3 regions of the Paenibacillus sp. A14 genome follow, and region 1 is predicted to be linked to each of the others. Evidence: predicted binding sites of a transcription regulator. Region 1 holds the regulator's gene; each other region holds the start of a gene.
The links. The regulator Rex, encoded in region 1, represses fermentation and respiration genes when NADH is low (regulators of the CRP and FNR family bind a similar motif). The targets are predictions, from matches to a motif close to TTGTGAAATATTTCACAA.
Positions count from the first base shown of each region.

Region 2: the regulator Rex is predicted to act here: its motif matches at 5,223-5,240, upstream of adhE (bifunctional acetaldehyde-CoA/alcohol dehydrogenase).
Region 3: the regulator Rex is predicted to act here: its motif matches at 4,694-4,711, upstream of V4U88_RS06805 (phosphoketolase family protein).

Region 1 covers NZ_JBAGJD010000001.1:404,610-411,091, forward strand. The annotation lists gene V4U88_RS01940 (AAA family ATPase) at 1-1,459, opposite strand, end outside; gene V4U88_RS01945 (hypothetical protein) at 1,452-1,985, opposite strand; gene V4U88_RS01950 (cell wall elongation regulator TseB-like domain-containing protein) at 2,177-2,662, opposite strand; gene V4U88_RS01955 (amidohydrolase) at 2,714-4,012, opposite strand; gene V4U88_RS01960 (redox-sensing transcriptional repressor Rex) at 3,990-4,652, opposite strand; gene dinG (ATP-dependent DNA helicase DinG) at 4,688-6,482, opposite strand, start outside.
Region 2 covers NZ_JBAGJD010000001.1:585,077-591,558, reverse strand. The annotation lists gene nirB (nitrite reductase large subunit NirB) at 1-2,275, shown strand, start outside; gene nirD (nitrite reductase small subunit NirD) at 2,308-2,646, shown strand; gene V4U88_RS02905 (formate/nitrite transporter family protein) at 2,689-3,468, shown strand; gene V4U88_RS02900 (hypothetical protein) at 3,623-4,066, shown strand; gene V4U88_RS02895 (Crp/Fnr family transcriptional regulator) at 4,133-4,849, opposite strand; gene adhE (bifunctional acetaldehyde-CoA/alcohol dehydrogenase) at 5,286-6,482, shown strand, end outside.
Region 3 covers NZ_JBAGJD010000002.1:539,705-546,186, forward strand. The annotation lists gene V4U88_RS06795 (SGNH/GDSL hydrolase family protein) at 1-900, opposite strand, end outside; gene V4U88_RS06800 (copper amine oxidase N-terminal domain-containing protein) at 1,204-2,193, shown strand; gene V4U88_RS06805 (phosphoketolase family protein) at 2,278-4,662, opposite strand; gene V4U88_RS06810 (GntR family transcriptional regulator) at 4,837-5,562, opposite strand; gene V4U88_RS06815 (SMI1/KNR4 family protein) at 5,667-6,482, opposite strand, start outside.

The DNA of each region.
Region 1 (6,482 bases):
GATCGCCGGAAAGGCGCTCTTCTTTAAGCAAAATTTCCAGAGAACGGTCGAATACGGCCGAATGGTCGATCAAAATCTGTTTGGACCGGGCCGCAAGCTCGTCCAGAATCTTGGAGTTTTCTTGCATCAACACCTCTTTGGTTACCATGTCCATATTCACGATGCCCAGCGAGGTCAAGCCCGAAGTCATCATCGTCTGCACCAGGTTCAACGCCTGTTCGAAGTCGTTGCTGGAACCGGTGCTGCGCCCTCCGTAGTAAATCTCCTCCGCGGCAGCTCCCGCCAGGGCGATGATAATCTGCCCTTCAATATAATGCTTGGTGTACAGGTATTTTTCCTCCCGCGGATTATGGCGCACATATCCCAGCGCTCTGCCGCGCGGGCTAAGCGCAACCTGGTTGACGCTCCCCGGAGCGACGACCTCGGCGGCAACCGCATGGCCAAGCTCATGCACGGCCACGCGCCGCTTCTCTTCTTCAGTCGATTGACGGTCTGTTTTTTCGCCCATCATGACCTTGTCGATCGCCATCGATAGATGACTTTGTTTAATTTCCTCCAATTGATCGCGCATCGCGTAAATCGCCGCTTCGTTCATCACGCTCTCCAGTTGGGCGCCGGAGAAGCCGTAGGATTCCTCGGCCACCTTGTCCAAATTCACTTCCGCATCCAGCGGCTTATTCTTCGCATGAATCTCCAAAATATGACGGCGGCCCTTCTTGTCCGGCAGATCAACCTGGATATGCCGGTCAAAACGGCCCGGGCGCAGCAGTGCGCTGTCCAGCATCTCTTTGCGGTTCGTGGCCGCGATCAGCAAGACCCTCGGCGTATCGGACGTATAGATGCCGTCCATTTCAGTCAGCAGCTGGTTCAGCGTCTGGTCATACTCGCGCTGTTGGCCGCCTTCCCGTTTGCCGCCGATCACATCGATCTCATCGATAAAAATGACAGCATTCTCTTTGTTCTCCTTCGCCGCGCGTGTGCGGGCGTCCTTGAACAAATCGCGAATCCGGCTGGCCCCGACGCCTACGTACATCTCCACAAATTCGCTGCCCGATGCCGCGACAAACACGGCGTTCGTGTACTGGGCGGCCGCTTTCGCCATCAGCGTTTTGCCTGTTCCCGGAGGCCCGGTCAGCAAAATCCCTTTCAGCGGGCGAATCCCGAACTTTTTGATCTCTTCATGACGCACCATAAAGTCGAGGGCTTCCCGGAGTTCCTGTTTGGCGCTGTCTTGACCGCCGATCTCTTCAAACGTAAGCCCGGGCGACGCCACTTTCTTCCGCTTGCGCTCCTGGGAAGCCGTCGCGACGATCCCGCCGCGCATTTTAACGGCCGTAAGCAGTGCGCCCACCATGACGAGACCGACGAGCAGCGGAATCACATTATAGCCGATAAAAGCGAGAAAGATGAGGAAAACCGGGACAAATCCGGCCGCAACTTCAATCATCCACTTACGCATTAGGCCACACCCCCATACTTTGCGGTACGCGAGGTAAAATAACAAACTTGCTCGCCTTCTCATCGGTTAACGTAATATACACGTTCTTATCGTCCATTTCCGCTTTGGCCGAAACGCCTTCGGTCTGCTTTTGCAGTTCATCCAACGTAGTCGTGATATCGGTGTACTCTTTCTTTTCCATAGCTTGAGCGATCGGGAACAAGGCCTTGTCCCACAATTCGTTCAGCTTCTCTGAGGCTTTGTCTTCCACGACCACTTTTACTTCGCGGCTGCCGATCCATTTGCCGCCTTCCCGCTCAATTTGCTCAACGAGGCTGCCCAAATTCGTTCCGGGCTCCAAATCAAGTTTCAACTCCACCTGTTTTGGGGTAATATCTGTTTGTACACTTTTTACGCCTTCCATAGAATTGATTTTATGCTCAAACGGGCTCTCAACCGCCCATTGTCTATACGCAAACCATCCTCCGAACAACAACAGTGCGGATACGGCCACACTTGCCACAATCGGTCCAACACGCAATTTCACGTTGAGGTCCTCCTTGCTGTAGAAAAATATAATGATAAGTATATCAGAAAATGGTAGACAAATACGCAAATTAAACTTACAAAGATGAGTATATCACATCGTATATACGATTTCGAATCAAGTTGTGAAATTATTTTAAATTTTTACGAAAAAAGCAGCCCAATGGGCTGCTTTTTGTTCTGAAGTTGATCTTACCGGTTGGGTAAAGTAAATACTTCCTCCAACGGCTCTCCATCGCTGAATCGGAAAAACCGGTAAAAATGATGGGCTTTCTCTTTGTAAAAGAGCTGCCAGACATACTGGTTGTTGTATATCCCCGGCATCAACCGGACAGGGGTTATCCCCGGAAATTTGTCTTTAATGATCTTGCGAATTTGACTCTCCGATACGCCTTCGGAAAGGGGCTTTACTTCCGGATTCCCCTTTTCCGGCAGCCAGACCATGACTTCCCGGCCGCTTTCATCCTTCCCCTGAACGACCCAGCACACTTGGTCCCAGACGGATTTCCAGACCTCATCGGCCTCGGTCAGTCCGGTTTCTCGCATCGCCCGCTGAATCGCTTGCTTCTCCCCCTGCCGTAGATCCTGCTGTACAAAAAGATAGAAGCGGTGAAGCCCGATGAGGACGAGCCCCAACATCAGAAGGGAGAGCAGGATCCACTTGGTTCTGTTCCTCAACCTTCTCTTCCTTTCCCCGATCGGCGTAGTTTCAACATACAGTAGATCGTCTTATCGGCCGAGAAGGCGCTCGAACGCAGCTTGGGCTTCAAAACGTACTTTTTCCTCATCAAGCGTCAGGCAAGCGCCATGCTTAACCACTTGCTTGCCGTTTACCCAAACATGCTCCACATCTTTCGGTCCCGCCGAATATACGATATGGGAAATATAGTCCGTGCGGGGCAGAAAATGCGCCTGTTCCGTATTCAGGGCGATAAAATCCGCCTTCATACCGGCGGCGAGCCGGCCCGTATCCTCAAGGAACAGCGCCTTCGCCCCGTATTCCGTACCCATGCGAAGCGCCTCTCCCGCCGGGACCGCCGTCGGGTCTCCCGACACGCCTTTATGAATCAGCGCCGCCAGGCGAATCTCCTCAAACATGTCGAGGTTATTGTTGCTGGCGGGTCCATCCGTTCCCAGCGATACGGTAACGCCCGCCCTGAGCAACTCGGGCACGCGGGCTACGCCGCTGGCCAGCTTCAGGTTGCTCCCCGGGTTGTGGGATACCGTTACCCGGTGCTCCGCCAAAACGCCGATCTCCTCGTCCGTCAGATGGACGGCGTGGGCCAGCAGCGTCGGCCGATTGAACATCCCGAGATTCAGCAGGTGCTGAACCGGGCGGACGCCGTAATCGGCTACATTTTGCTCCACCTCGGCTCTCGTCTCCGACATGTGCGTGTGCATCGGCAAATCCAGCTCATGTGCCGCCTGTACAATTTTCTCAATGTAATCCGGAGGGCAAGTATATGGAGAGTGCGGCGAAATCATGGTGGTGATTCGTCCGTCCGCCTTGCCGTGCCAATCGCGCGCAAAGCTCACCGCTTCGTTCAGCTTGCTTTGCTGCACCTCAGGAGGACAGAGCCCGATTACGCCGCGAGTCAATACGGCGCGGATTCCCGATTGATCCACGACGGAAGCTACCTGTTCCATATGGTCGTACATATCCAAAAAGGTGGTCGTTCCGCCCTTTAGCATCTCCAGCACGGACAAGGCCGTTCCCCAATATACATCCTCGCCGGTAAACTTCGCTTCCATCGGCCACATTTTCTCCTGCAGCCACTCCTGAAGCACCATGTCGTCTCCATAGCCGCGCAAGAGCGACATCGCCGCATGACCATGCGTATTGATCAACCCGGGGAGAAACAACAGCCCCTTGCCGTCAAACGTTTCGGCCCCTTCCACGCCTTGCGGGCGCTCCGTTCCGACGTATGTGATCCGGTCTCCTTCGACCAGCATATAGCCCCGGATGATCGGGGTTTTCTGATCCGGCACCGCGAAGGTACCGTCTTTAATCAGCCATTTTCGCGTCATGTTCCGTATGTTCCTTTCCGCCATCCAGATAATAAGCCAAACTCATCAAATCGGTTGTGAAATCCGCCGCATGCACGCGCACTTCCGAAGGCACCTTAAGGATGGTTGGCGCAAAATTCAAAATCGCTCCGATTCCCGCAGCCACCAATTGATCGGCAACCCGCTGCGCTTCCACATCGGGTACGGTGATGATCCCGATGCGGATGTTGCTGCTCCGCACCGTATCCACCAGCTCCTCGATCGGCTGAATCGTAATATGGTTGATCTGCGTCCCGATTTTGTGGGGGGATGCGTCAAAGACCGCTACAATTTTCATATTATCTTTCACATACGCGTTATAATTGGACAACGCGTGGCCAAGATTACCGGCCCCGATCAAAGCTACATTAATTTGCTGATCCAGGTTCAGAATTTGGCGAATTTTCTCGATCAGATACGTTACGTCGTAGCCGATTCCCTTGCGCCCGAAATCTCCGAAGTAAGCCAGGTCTTTACGGATTTGCGCCGGATTCAAATCCAGCTTCTGCCCAAGTTCCTGCGAAGAGACCGTAGGCACCTCCCGGCGGCTGAGTTCATTGAGAAAGCGCAGGTACACCGGCAGGCGGCGAACCACTGCATCCGAAATTTTTTCCGATTTCATCAAATTTCCCCCTACTTACACGATTTGAGGAACACTTACGATTCCCCGGCGTTTAACCATTCCGAAATTCGAGGCACCATCTGCTCCAACGGCATATGCTCCATTTTCGGTCCGGGCAAAGAATACAAGAAGTATTTACCGTAATAGGATTCCAAGATCCGAGTATCATAAACCACCACGATCCCGCGGTCCTGCGAGGACCGGACCAGTCTGCCGAAACCCTGTTTAAAGCGGATAACGGCTTGGGGAACGGACAGTTTCATGAACGGGTTCTTCTTCTCTTGCTGCAGCCTCTCGCTTTTCGCCTCCACCAGCGGATGGTTCGGAGGCTGGAACGGCAGGCGAACGATTGCCAGGCTCGTCAAGGCCTCGCCGGGAATGTCAACGCCTTCCCAGAAACTGCTCGTGCCAAGCAGAACTGAGGCTTGCTGTCCTTGAAACCGGCGGGTCAGCTTCGTTCGGCTTCCGCTGTCCATCCCCTGCCCGATTACGGTGATCCCCTGTCCGGCAAGCAGCTCCTTCAGCGGATCATACACCTGCCGCAGCATCCGGTATGACGTGAACAGGACCAGCATTCTCCCGTGGGTGGCGATCGCCGTATCGGCCAAGGACCGAACGAGCGTAGAGACAAAATGGTCGTCTCCGACACTGCCTTTCACGCTCGGGAAATCCCGCGGAATGACAAGTAAGGCCTGTTCCCGGTAATTAAACGGGGACGGAAGCATAGAGGTGTTGAGCCGCTCCTGCTCCGCCGCTTCGGTCAGCCCCAATTGATCGATCATGTACTGGAAGGACTTGTCGACCGAGAGGGTCGCCGAAGTCATCACTACACTTTTCTTCTTGTTGAAGAAAAATTCCTTCAATTGGGTGCTCACATCGATCGGCACCGCAAAGATTTGCAGCGATTTGCTGCGGTAATTGCCATTGCTCTCGATCCAGTAGACCGTGCTTAAGTCTTCAAGCTTGATAAAAAAGCGAAGCGCTTCCCGCTCGGTGGCGAGATCTTTCAGCAGCCCGCCGATATCGGTGATCAGGCTGTCATAGCCGTAGTCGTGCTCATCGTCTTTTAACTCGCCGATCAGCCTTTCCCCTTTGCGGATCACGTCGCCCAGAGCGGTATAGATCTGGTTCTCCAGCGCAGACAGGGCCTCCCACTGCTTCGGTTTCTTCTGGGGCAGCAGGCGCAGCACAAATTGCCCCGGATCCCCGGGCGCCGCGTCGCTGCGTTCCGGCATTAAGCCGAACATCTGGTCCGCCAGCCGATCCCAGATTTCCTTCACATCGACCAGTGTCGGATACAGCCCGTCGATGACGGAGCACCACTCGGCCGATTTTTCGCTCCCCGACTGATCCAGCATCACGCGCAGATTCGGAAATTGGCCTGTCTTGCTGTCCTTGAACAGCCGGGTGAGCGTATGGACAACGGTGAAATATTTCATTTGGAGCCCTAGGTGTTTCCCGGCGACTTCCTCCAAATGATGGGCCTCATCGATCACCAGGCGCTCGTACCCGGGCAGCAGCTGGTGTCCGGCCTGAATATCGGTAAACAGCTTGGAATGATTGGTGATGACCACGTCCGCTACGCCGGCTTCATGCTTCGCTCTGTGGTAGTAGCACTTGCGGAACCAAGGACAAGAGCGGCCGAGGCAGGAATCGGACTCGCTCGCCACCGTCTCCCAGAAGTCCCCGCCGCGGTTTCCGAGGTTCAATTCCTCGTCGTCGCCCGTTTCCGTGTGCGCCAGCCACACAATCATCTGGGCGGCGGTGATTACCTCTTCCTTAGGTGAGGCAAAGTCTCTTCTATTAATTTTATGTTCAAATTTGCGCAAA
Region 2 (6,482 bases), 180 kb from region 1:
AGGCAGCAAAACGATCGATGATATCGTGCTGAATGATCTGAATTGGTATCGCGACAACGAAATTACGTTGCATACGGGAACGACCGTATCGAAAATCGACGAACAGGCCAAAGAAGTAGTGACCGTAGACGGAATGCGCGTACCTTACGATAAGGTGCTGATCGCGACCGGCTCGAATTCGTTCATTTTGCCGATTCCGGGCAGCGATAAGGAAGGTGTGGTCGGTTTCCGCGATATCGCAGACTGCAATCAAATGCTTGAAGCGGCGAAAACTTGCCGAACGGCTGCCGTCATCGGCGGAGGTTTGCTGGGTCTGGAAGCGGCCAAGGGGCTTGTGCAGCTCGGAATGGATGTCACCGTCGTTCATTTGATGGAGGATCTGATGGAGCGTCAATTGGACCACCAGGCCGCGTCGATGCTGAAGGCGGAGCTTGAGCGTCAGGGCATCAAATTCAAAATGGGCGCCCAAACGACGGAATTGCTTGGTGATACCCGAGTAAGCGGCCTGCGCTTTGCGGACGGTACCGAACTGGAGGCCGAATTCGTTGTTATGGCCGTGGGGATTAAACCTAACGTGGCCGTGGCCAAGGAAAGCGGGATCGAAGTGAACCGGGGGATCGTGGTCAACGACTACCTGCAAACCTCGGTGGACGGCGTATACTCGGTCGGCGAATGTACCGAGCATCGCGGAGTTTGCTATGGCCTGGTTGCTCCCCTCTTCGAACAGGGCATGGTGCTTGCCAAACATATTAGCGGCGTGGAGACGGCTCCTTATGAAGGTTCGGTAGTGTCGACCAAACTTAAAATTTCGGGAGTCGACGTATTCTCGACCGGCGAATTTATCGATGGTCCGGAACATACCGTGATCGCCAACAAGGATGACTGGAAGCGCACTTACAAGAAGATTTTGCTGCAAGACGGCGTTATGGTAGGTGCTGTCCTGTTCGGGGACATTACCGACTCGGCGGAACTGCAGAAGCTGATTAAGCAGAAAACGGTGATGACGGATGAGTTGTACGATTCGCTGATGGGAACCGGGTGCTGCGGCGGTGGTGGCAAGAAGACGACCTCGGTCGAAACGATGCCGGACGAAGAAATTGTCTGCGGCTGTAACGGGGTAACGAAAGGAACGATTGTCGACGTCATTACGAACCAAGGGCTGACGACGGTCGATGAGATCAAAGCGTGCACCGGAGCAACCCGCTCGTGCGGCGGCTGTAAACCGGTGGTGGAGCAAATTCTGCAGTATGTTCTCGGAGATGGTTTCAAGGAAACCGCAAAACAAGGCATCTGCGGCTGTACTACGCTGAGCCGGGATGAAATCGTGGCGGAAATTAAGGAAAAAGGACTCCAAACTACCAAAGAGGTCATGAATGTGCTCGGCTGGAGCCAGCCGGAAGGCTGCTCGAAGTGCCGGCCGGCCATCAACTACTATCTTGGTATGCTGCATCCGGATACGCATGAGGATGAAAAGGAATCGCGTTTCGTCAACGAAAGAATGAGCGCCAACATTCAAAAGGACGGAACTTATACCGTCGTTCCGCGGATGTATGGCGGCGTTACAACACCGGAGGAATTGAAACGGATCGCCGATGTCTCGGTGAAATACGACGTGAAAGTCGTCAAGGTAACCGGCGGTCAACGGCTCGATCTGATCGGCGTGAAGAAAGAAGATTTGCCGAAGGTTTGGGAAGAGCTGGATATGCCGTCGGGCTACGCTTACGCCAAATCGCTGCGCACGGTTAAAACATGCGTCGGCTCGCAATTTTGCCGCTTCGGCACGCAGGACTCGATGGGCATGGGCGCTACGCTGGAGCGCAAATTCGAGCGGCTCGACTTCCCGGCGAAATTTAAATTGGCCGTGAACGGATGTCCGCGGAACTGTGCGGAATCGTGCACGAAAGACATCGGGATCGTCGGCAACGACGGCGGCTGGGAAATTTTTGTCGGCGGCAACGGCGGGATTAAAGCGCGGCTTGCGGATTCGCTCTGCAAGGTGAAAACCGACGACGAACTGATTGAAATTGTCGGTGCTATCATGCAGTACTACCGGGAAACCGGGAACTACCTGGAAAGAACCTCGGAATGGGTGGAACGTATCGGGTTGGATGCCATCAAAGCTGCGGTGGTGGATGATGCCGAGAACCGTAAAGCGTTGATGGAACGGATTGAATTTGCGCTCAAGCAAGTGGAGGATCCATGGAAGAAAATGCTTCGCGAAGACGAGCAAAGCGGCAAGCTGTTCAACCGTCTCGAAATGAGTAACCAACTATAAGCATCGCGCGAAAGAGAGGAGAGAGTGTGATCATGGAAAAAGAGAAGGAGTTTTACCCTGTCGGAGCATTGGAGGAGTTTCTCGTTCAAATCGGCCGCGTGGTGGAGATCGGGGGACGGCAGATCGCCGTCTTCCGCCTCTCGGACGGACGGGTATTCGCCGCGTCGAACAAGAGTCCCCATCCCAAAGGCGGACCGCTTGCGGAAGGAATCGTGTCCGGACACTATTTGTACGATCCGCTATATGACTGGAAGATTGACTTGACCACGGGACTTGTCCAGGCCCCGGATACCGGGTGTGCGGAAATGATCCCGGTGAAGGTGGAAGAGGGTCAAGTCTGGATCGCGGCGGGGGCGCTCCAACCGCAATAGAGCAGTACATTTTTGAGGAGAGAGCTTGGGGAGGAAGAGACGATGTTTACGCAAAGTGTCGAGACCATTGTAGAAGCAGCCGTTAAGAAGAAAGAGAAAATGAATGAAAGCCTGCTAAGATATTTCGTATCCACGCTATTGGCGGGCGCTTACGTAGGCTTGGGGATTATCCTGATTTTCAGCGTTGGGGCCCCGCTGGCTGCGGCCAAATCCCCGTTCCAGACGATGGTCATGGGGATGTCCTTCGGGATTGCGTTGACCCTGGTCATCTTCGCCGGTTCCGAGCTGTTTACCGGAAACAATATGTTCTTTACGGCAAGTACGCTGGCCAAAAGAACGACGGTAGGGGACACCATGAAAAACTGGGGGATTGTGTTCCTCGGCAATCTGGCGGGAGCGGTTATCCTAAGTTTACTTATCGTAGGTTCGGGGCTCTTTAAAACCGCTGCGCCGGAGCATCTCCTGTTTGCATCCGCGGCGAAGAAGATGGGCGCTCCTGTAATGGAATTGTTCTTCCGCGGCATTTTGTGTAACTGGCTCGTCTGCCTCGCCATCTGGATGGCGAACCGGGCTAAGGACGACATCTCCAAGCTGGTGCTGATCTGGTGGTGTCTTTATGCCTTTATCGCCAGCGGCTATGAGCATAGCGTCGCAAACATGACGTTGCTCAGCTTGTCCGTGCTCTTGCCGAACCATCCGGAAACGGTAAGCCTGGCCGGCTGGTTTCACAACATGATCCCGGTCACGCTCGGGAATATCGTGGGCGGCGCCGTGTTCGTCGGCATGGCTTACTGGTTCATCTCGCCAGTTCGGAAAAAATAAACGAATAGATGAATATCAAAGGCTGCCTCAACGGGATAAATCCGTTGGGGCTGTTTTTATGGTCAAAGGATATTTATTCTCTGCAACACTAGTGAATCCAAATCCGTTATATGTATAAGAGTGAGCGACGATGGGAGGGGAGCGCTTGAAGTATATGCTTGTATTGCTGCTCATTTTAGTCGTTGGTTGTACCCAAATCTCGAAAGAGCAATCCGCTCTCAAAAGCTATCTTGAGGAAAAAGGATATCGGGTGCTTTCTTACGAAGGACGCGTTGATAGTTACCAATTAACCAAGCAAAAAATAGTCACACTTCCTCATATGATCTATTGGGGCCTACAAACCGTTGATCCTTCCAACTATTTTGGTAAAACGGTGTACGTTGAAAAGTTTACGGTGAAGAATCATCCACTGGCACAAGGGAAAGTTGAGGTTTATGTTTACGTAGTCGACGGGAAGCCCTTTGGGGGAACATCAAATCCATCCGGAGAAGAATTAATGGGTGGTTATTGGTCTCTAGAGGGAAAAACGCTGGAGGAAATTCAGCTTAAGCCTTTCCAGGAATGGCAGCATGACTGGTTGAAAACATATAGCAACTGAGGTTTCAAATGGATGACGCTGCAGCGTACAGCCCGGGATCTCTCCCAGGCTGTTTTCGAAGTCCAATCAGATGCGGCAAATCTCATTCGGACATAGTTCACAATGGCAAATATCCTGCAACATGACCAAATCCTTGATCACAATCATGCCGTTCTCGTATTCCAGCGCGTCCTTCTTTCGCAGATCGCTCAGCATCCGGTTTACGCTCTCCCGGGTAGCGCCGATCATGTTGGACAGGTCGGTGTGCGTAATCTTCTTGTTGATAAGGATGTTGTCGCCATGCTGTTCGCCGTACGTGTTGCTCAGACGGATCAGGGTTGAGCAGAGGGCGCCCGGTTTGCCGTACATCATCAGGTCGCGGAATTTGGTCTGCGTCAGGCGGTGGTGGATACCCATCCATTTCATGAAGTCAATGGCGAAATCGCAGTGTTGGCAAATCATAATTTCAAGGTCCTTCTGCTCGATGACGCCGATTTCGCTATCCTCGATCACCTCGGCGGTGAAGCTGTGCTTGGTGCTGAAGAAGGGATCGGCCTGGCCGACCATATCGCCGCGACCGTACATGTATAGAATCAACTCTTTGCCTTCGTCGGTGGATTTAGTCAATTTGATCCGGCCACGCTTAACATAGAACAGTTTATCGGAAAAGTCGCCCTCCCAGAAAAGATGGGTTCCTTCGGGATACGTCTTATCTTTCATCGTAACAAGTAGCCGGTTAAAGTTTTGCTCCGTAAAGCAGCTAGTATTGCCGCGGGGTTGTGTGGCGCTCACCATTTCACTCATTTTAATTTCCCCTTTGCACTCCTAAATTTATCTGAAAATTTAAATTAATTATATAACGTTTCTTCGTATTTGAGTGGCCTGTAAAGACTGAAAAAGTGTCGAAATTTCAACATTGTGACTATTTTCACTTTTTGAAGTTGATTTATTTCACTAACCATGTGATTCATGATACATTGAAATGCCGGCAACCAAGACGGAGAATAAACCCGTGATGTAAGGAAGATATGAAAACGAATTGTGAAAAAACAAACACCAAGATGAAATAAAAGCAATTGTTTTAAACTACGTGAAAAAATTCACTATACAAACTTAAGCGGATGTGGTATGCTTTAACCATCAAGAGAAGCGCAAGGCTTCACAAGGATAAACCAGAAAGTGAAATTATTCACAATATATAAAAGGTTTATCCATAACCCCACTTAGGAGGATGAGAGAAATGGCCGTTAAGAATGATGCGACGACGAAAGCAGCCCCAGACGCACAGCAGTACACCCAAACTTTGATCGACAAGGCAAAGAAAGCATCCGAAGCGTTCATGAGCATGGATCAAGAGCAAATTGACAAAATCGTACAAGCGATGGCCTTGGCCGGACTCGACAAGCATATGTATCTGGCGAAGATGGCCGTTGAGGAGACCGGACGCGGCGTTTATGAAGACAAGATCATCAAGAACATGTTCGCGACCGAATACATTTACCACAGCATCAAATACGACAAAACGGTAGGTGTTATTGAAGACAACCAATTCGACAGCTTCCAGAAAATCGCCGAACCGGTGGGCATCATCATGGGGATTACTCCGGTAACGAACCCAACGTCCACCACGATTTTCAAATCGTTGATCGCCATCAAGACACGTAACCCGATCATCTTCGGCTTCCATCCATCCGCTCAGAAGTGTAGCGCGGAAGCGGCGAAGATCTTGCTCGAGGCCGCAATCAAGCACGGAGCTCCGGCCGATTGTATTCAATGGATCGAGAACCCTTCGATGGATCGTACGAACGCGTTGATGAATCATCCTGATGTGGCCTGCATCTTGGCTACAGGCGGTTCGGCGATGGTGAAGGCCGCATACAGCTGCGGGAAACCGGCTCTCGGCGTAGGTCCTGGTAACGTGCCTTGCTTCATTGAGAAGAGCGCAAACCTGGATCAAGCGGTGAATGACCTGATTCTGTCGAAAACGTTCGACAATGGCATGATTTGCGCATCCGAGCAAGCGGTTATTATAGAAGAACCGATTTTTGACCAAGTGAAGAAGAAAATGATTGCCAATGGCTGCTATTTCGTAAATAAAGACGAAGCCGCCAAATTGACCGCCGGTGCGATCATCGCCGAGAAGTGTGCGGTCAATCCTAGCATCGTAGGTCAATCGGCCGTTAAAATTGCAGAAATGTGCGGCATCGATGTACCGGCCGGAACCAAAGTTCTCGTAGCCGAAATCGAGGGCGTAGGTCCTAAATTCCCGTTGTCCGCAGAGAAACTGAGCCCGGTACTCGCTTGCTATAAAGTAAAAAACGCCGAGCAAGGGATCGAACGCGCGCTGGAAGTCGTTCAATTCGGCGGCATGGGACACTCGTCGGTCATTCATTCAAATAATGAAGAAATTATTCAGAAGTTCTCCGACCGCATGCCA
Region 3 (6,482 bases), on a different contig from region 1:
GTTATTTTTCCGCAGCTTTCCAAGGAAGTTCTCCACCGCTCGCTCAAAAGCCCGCAAATCTTCCTCGTTGTATGTCCCGTCCTCATTCAAACGCTGCTTATACGTTTCTCCCGTAACCGGGTCTCTCCACGCCGGATTGGTAAAAGCCCCGGCATCATTCGTCCCCAGATTCACGACCACCGCATCCGGCTGCCAAGAGGAAAAATCGTGCTCGCGAAACGCCCCCAGCGCTTCGTTCCCGGCCCCTGTCAAAAGTCCGCAAACCTGTCCGTAGTAATCCGGTATATTGCCCCTCGGGTTGTTATCCCAACTGGTCAGCACGCCCCAGCCGCTTTGGGAGATCACCCGGTATTCCGCATCCAGGGCTTCCGCGGTCATATAGGTGTAATTGTCCACGGCGCTGAACCACATCGGAATCCAGTCCTCTTCTTCCCGGGCTCCGACCGCTCCCTCGCCTGACGTGATGCTGTCGCCGATAAACTCGATCTTAACCGACTTGTCCTCCACAGGCATGAAAGCCCCGTCAAATTTCACCGCGTGTATCCGCAAAGAGCATCCCGGATCTCCGCTCATAGCCTGCACGTCTTTGACGACCCGGACATTTTTGATCTTGGCGGGGTTCATCCCCCTAACAAGACAAACCCAATACCGTCCCTTGGTCAGCATCTGTCTGCTCACGGGCGCGGAGTTGATCAGCACGGTAATCCAAGGCTCGTACTGATCATAATCCACTTCCACTTCGATCCAAAGCTCGGATCCCTTGGCGTTCAGTTCGATCCCACTGCCCGTCCAGAACAACGTTAAAGGCGCCAGATTTCCTGTGGTCCGTCCGTGCACTTTCAAATGCGTAATCTCCGACAATGCGTACTGTTTCAGCTTCTCCTGATCTCGATTTTCCAAGCTCGTCTCTCCTCCATTCAATTTCTCGTATGTGATAAGTCCGTGCTTCCCCTTTCCCTGCTATTTTGCGGCAATTCCTATGTAAGTCCGCGCCGGAACTGATCTAGGATGTTTGAGATGATCACTCTCTATATTAACAATTCAGAAATCTCCAGCACTATGGAGGCGAATTCCAACGGTTGCTCCAAATGTGGGTAATGTAATATTGTCTCCCGTGAAACTCATTTCTTTGCAATTCCGTCTACATTAATAGGTTCGGTATTTCGATGCAGCATCAAATCTAGAACAAAAGGTGTGAATCCAATGAAGAAATGGATGACGGCAAGCCTTGTTTTCGCCCTGCTGGCTGCCGGCGGGACGGATGCTTATGCAGCGGCGGTACGGCAGGCTTCGCCGCAACTGGTGATCAAAGGAGCCGCGGTCAAGGCTGATGCGGCGCCTATACTAAAGTCAGGACGTGTGCTCGTCCCGCTTCGGGTCGTAACGGAAATGCTCGGCGGGAAGGTGGCCTGGAACACGGCCGAGCAAACCGTAAATATCCGGAAGTGGACGGACACGATCCAGTTGACGCTTGGCAAAAAGACCGCGGTCCTCAACCACTCCGGCGAAAGCGAACCGCAAACTTGGCGGCTCGAGGTGCCGGCCGACCAGGTGAAGGGCCGAATTTACGTCCCGCTGCGGTTCGTATCGGAAGCGTTCGGCTACCCTGTGGATTGGGACGGGACCACCGCCAAGGTGAAATCCCCGCTCAGCGCGGCGGAGCAGGAGGTTCTGGCGTCCGGCCCGCTGGAAAAAGCGCGGCAGCTCGTAATGGCCCAAATGCGCGCGGGCAAGATGCGGCACAAGCATGAAGGGGTCACCTCCCGGACCGAGAGCGAATATTGGGAGACGGCTTTCCTGTTTCCCGAAGGCGAAGCGCTTCGCGGCTATATGATCCAGGGCAATACCATCACGCGGTTTGAGTTCACAGAGGATTTCCCCGTGGCGGTTTGGCAGGCCTATGTGAAGGAAGGCGAGGACAAGACCTCAATCCTCCAGGGCCATTGGACAAAAGCCATTGGTGAGAATCCGTCGATGAAAAAGGCCTACTTCACCTACACATCCGGCGGATGGGGGGACAGCAACAATGTGGAAACCGGCCGCATCGACCTGCAAGGCGAGTTCACCTCGCTCGGCTACAAACGCACGGTCGGCGGCGACGTGACGGATTCGCACGGGACGATCTCCTACACGCTGCCAAATGAGCAGCGGCAAGAAACCGTCAAGTTCATAAAGACGGGACCGGACAAGTAAGCTTACGGATCCACGCCTGCCCCTCTAAATAAAAAGTGCCCGGCCCGATACGCGATCGGAGTCCGGGCACTTTTTCATTTCAGTTTACTTCAACGCGGTCCAAACCCAATTCTCTACCTCCGGCAGGTCGAAGCCTTCCTCCTGGATGTACTCGTGATGTTTCTTCAGTATGGCGTCCATCTCCTCGACGATGGCGGCGTATTGGCCGGCGTCCGGCAGATTCAGCACGGCTTCCTTCACCAGGTCGAAGCGGTCCATTTGGTTCAGCACGCGCATATCGAACGGAGTTGTAATGTCGCCGTTTTCGCGATAGCCGTGCACGTGCAGGTTATGGTTGCGGTGCTCAAAGAACAGGTCTTTGATCAAGCCTTCATAGCCGTGGAAGGCGAAGACGACCGGTTTATCCTGCGTAAAATAGCGGTCGAATTCGTCGTCGGACAAGCCGCGCGGGTCCAGCTTTTGGCTTCTGAGCTTCAGCAGGTCGACCACGTTGATATAGCGGATTTTCAGCTCCGGCAGCTTCTCATGCAGAATCGAGATCGCCGCCAGGCTTTCGATCGTCGGCTCGGTGCCGGCGGAAGCGAAGACGATATCCGGCTCCCCGCCTTGATCCGTGCTGGCCCAGTCGATCACCTTCAAGCCTTTCTCCACCAGCTCCTGCGCCTCTTCCGCCGTGAACCATTGCGGACGCGGGTGCTTGGACGAGACGATCAGGTTGATCTTCTGGCGGTCGTTCAGCACCGTGTCGAACACGGCCAGCAACGTATTGGCGTCCGCCGGCAAATACTCCCGGATAAATTCCGGCTTCTTGTCGGCCAGATGGCCCAGCAAGCCCGGATCCTGGTGCGTGTAGCCGTTATGGTCCTGCTGGAACACCGTCGACGTGGCCACGACGTTGAGCGAAGGAATGTCCGCGCGCCAGCCTTGATCGGTCGCCTTGCGCAGCCATTTGAAATGCTGGGTCAGCATCGAATCGACCACCCGCAGGAACGCTTCATAGCTGGCGAAGAATCCATGGCGGCCCGTCAGGACGTAACCTTCGAGCAGGCCTTCCGCCTGGTGCTCGGACAGTTGGGAATCGATAACGCGGCCGTAAGGCGCCAGGAACTCGTCGTTCGGTTCTTTGATGGCGTCCAGCCATTGGCGTTTGGTGACCTCAAACACCGGGCCCAACCGGTTCGACATCGTTTCATCGGGCCCGAAGATGCGGAAGTTCCGGTTCTCCTCGTTGATCCGCACCACCTCGGCGATGTATTTGCCCAGCACGGCCATATCCTGCGCAATTACTTTGCCCGGAACGGAGTTATCCAGCGCATAGTTGCGGAAATCCGGCAAGCGCAAGTCTTTCACGAGTTTGCCGGCATCGGTGACCGGATTTTTGCCCATCCGCCGTTCGCCCTTCGGCAGGATTTCGGCGATCTCGGCTTTCAAGCCCCCGTTTGCGTCGAACAACTCTTCGGGACGGTAGCTGTTCATCCATTCCAGCAAAGCCGGAGCATGCTGCATGTTCTTTTGATCCGCCGGAATCGGAACCTGGTGGGCCCGGAAGGAGTTTTCGTTCGGCACGCCGGCCCATTCCTTCGGCCCCGTCCAACCTTTAGGGCTGCGGAACACAAGCATCGGCCAGGCCGGACGGGTCGGATCGTTGTTTTTGCGCGCATGACTCTGAATGCTATGAATCCGCTCAATGATCACGTCCAGCACGAGAGCCATTTCCTTATGCATCCGCGTGGGGTCTTCCCCTTCGACAAAATAAGGCTCCCAACCCATCCCTTTAAAATAGGCCGTAATCTCCTCTTTCGATTGACGGGAAAGGATCGTAGGGTTGCTGATTTTGAAGCCGTTCAGATGCAGAATCGGCAGCACCGCACCATCCGTAATCGGATTGATGAACCGGTTGGAGAACCACGAAGCGGCCAGAGGTCCGGTTTCCGCCTCGCCATCGCCCACCACGACCGCGGAAATCAAATCCGGGTTATCCAAAATCGCGCCGACGCCGTGGGAAAGCGAATACCCCAGTTCGCCGCCTTCATGGATCGATCCCGGCGTCTCCGGAGCCGCATGGGAGGCTACGCCGCCCGGGAACGAAAATTGCTTGTACAGCTTTTTCAAGCCGGGGATATCCTGCGTGATTTCGGGGTAAATTTCCGTATAGCTGCCGTCAAGGTACGAATTGGACACCATAACCTGGCCCCCATGGCCCGGGCCTTCGATGTAGAACATGTTGAGATCGTACTTCGTGATGATCCGGTTTAAGTGCGCATAAATAAAGTTCTGCCCGGGAATGGTCCCCCAGTGCCCGATCGGCTTAATCTTCACGTCCGAAGCTTTCAAAGGTTCCCTTAACAGCGGATTATCCTTCAAATACAGTTGACCGACGGAAATAAAGTTCGCGGCGCGCCAATAAGCGTCCAGCTTCTCCAAATACGTTTTCGACAAGTAGTCCAGTTGTGCGATGGGTACTCCCATGTCATTCACTCCTATCTCTGTGTTCGTTCGTTTGTGAAACATTTCACCTATGTATCTATCATAACGACTTTTTCAAAAAATGATACGGTCCAATTTTGTGAAAAGATGAACATAATATGAACATTGGTCGTGCCAGTCCCCAAAAAAAATAAGACCGAAACCAAAGTTTCAGTCTTATCGTTGCACCGATACAAATGTATTGAATTTCATATATTTGTAGTGGAAGCGCATATGGGAAAATTCGAACGGCGTTCCGTTATCGAGGAAAAAAACCCCTTCCATGATGCCGACGGGCTCGTTCTCCTGCAAGTTCAGCAGTCCCCGGTCTTCCGGCCGGGAAGGCTCCGCGAATATCGACAGAAAGGACTTGGTTACGGCCATATTGTGCGCTTCTTCCAAGTAGTTGAAGATCGAGCCTTCGATAATCGTCTGGTTCAAATTTTGCACGATTTTGATCGGGATGTAGCCGGTCTCAATCATAAACGGCTCCTCATCGAACAGGCGCAGACGCACGATTTTGTATACAAAATCGTGCGGTTCCAGAAACAAATCGCGCTGCAGCTCCTCCGTCGGGGAGATCACCTCGAAGCTCAGCACTTTGACTTTCGGCTTTTTTCCGTCCATCTGAAAATTGTCCGTCACGCCCAGATTCGAACCCTCGTAATTAAAGATCGATTCGTTCTTGAGATACAGCGGATTGATGAAGGTCCCGGAGCCGCGCTTCTTAAAAATAATCCCGTCGCTCTCCATCTTCGCCAGCGCCCGTTTCACGGAGCTGCGGCTCACCCGGTACGTCTCGCTAAGGCTCCGCTCGTCCGGCAATCTCAGGTCCGGGTACCGACCCGCGTGGATGTTCTTTTTCAGGTCATCGATAATTTGTTTATAGATTAATGGTGGCATGCCGACCTCCTTTTCAAAGGTTACTTATTTAGCTCCGGTCAGGAAGGAAAACAACCCGCCCGAATCGGGGCGGGCTTGCTACCCCCTATTATATTTTAGCTTTCTTACGCCTGCTCCGCATTCGCCAAGCCGCGGATAAAGGTTTCGAAGTCGGGGGCGAGCCGGGTGATGCGGTTGTTCTCTTTTTTGTCCACATGGACCACTTCGGGCTCGCGGTCATTTCCCGATTCCCGGTAATCCAGCATCACCACTTCATACGCGGAAGGGCAGTCACAAATGACAACCCCGATTTCGGGATATCCCCCTTGCTCGATCAGCGTCCGGCTGCCCGCTTCGCCGCACAACGAGTGCTTCTTCGTCCGGCCGATACCCAGAATTCCCGCGATTTCGACCGTTTCCCTGCCCGCGCCCGATTCGGACGGGTCCACCGGGAAAAACCGCTGGCGGGGAACGCCTCCGTTATGCTGTTTCATCATTTGCACGTAGTAGGCCGGCAGGCGGAAGACCAGCTCTTCCTCCACGGAAGCCACCAAATCGTCCGTCGGCGGCTCGGACACATACTTCTCCAGCGCCTCCGCGCTGTCATCCCAAAAGCCCGCCATGCCGGTACCGGCAGCGGCCAGTCCGGCGGCCGGTTTGGCCGCCTCGTTAGGCTTGCGCTCCTCGCCTCCGTCAGGCATCGCCGCCGCAGATTCCTCCGCTGGTACCTCCGCAGACTCCTCGGCCGACGCGTCCTCGGCCAGCCTGTCCCGGATCCAGCCGAGGAATTCCTGCGTGTCCTCATCGCCGGGGTCCAGCCGGTCCGCGGCTTCAAAAGCGCGCAAAGCCTCTTCATACCGCTCCAAATAGTAGTAGGCCAGTCCGATCCGATAATGCCAAAGCGGGTCTTCTTGCCCCTCTTCCGCCACCGTCAGGAACTG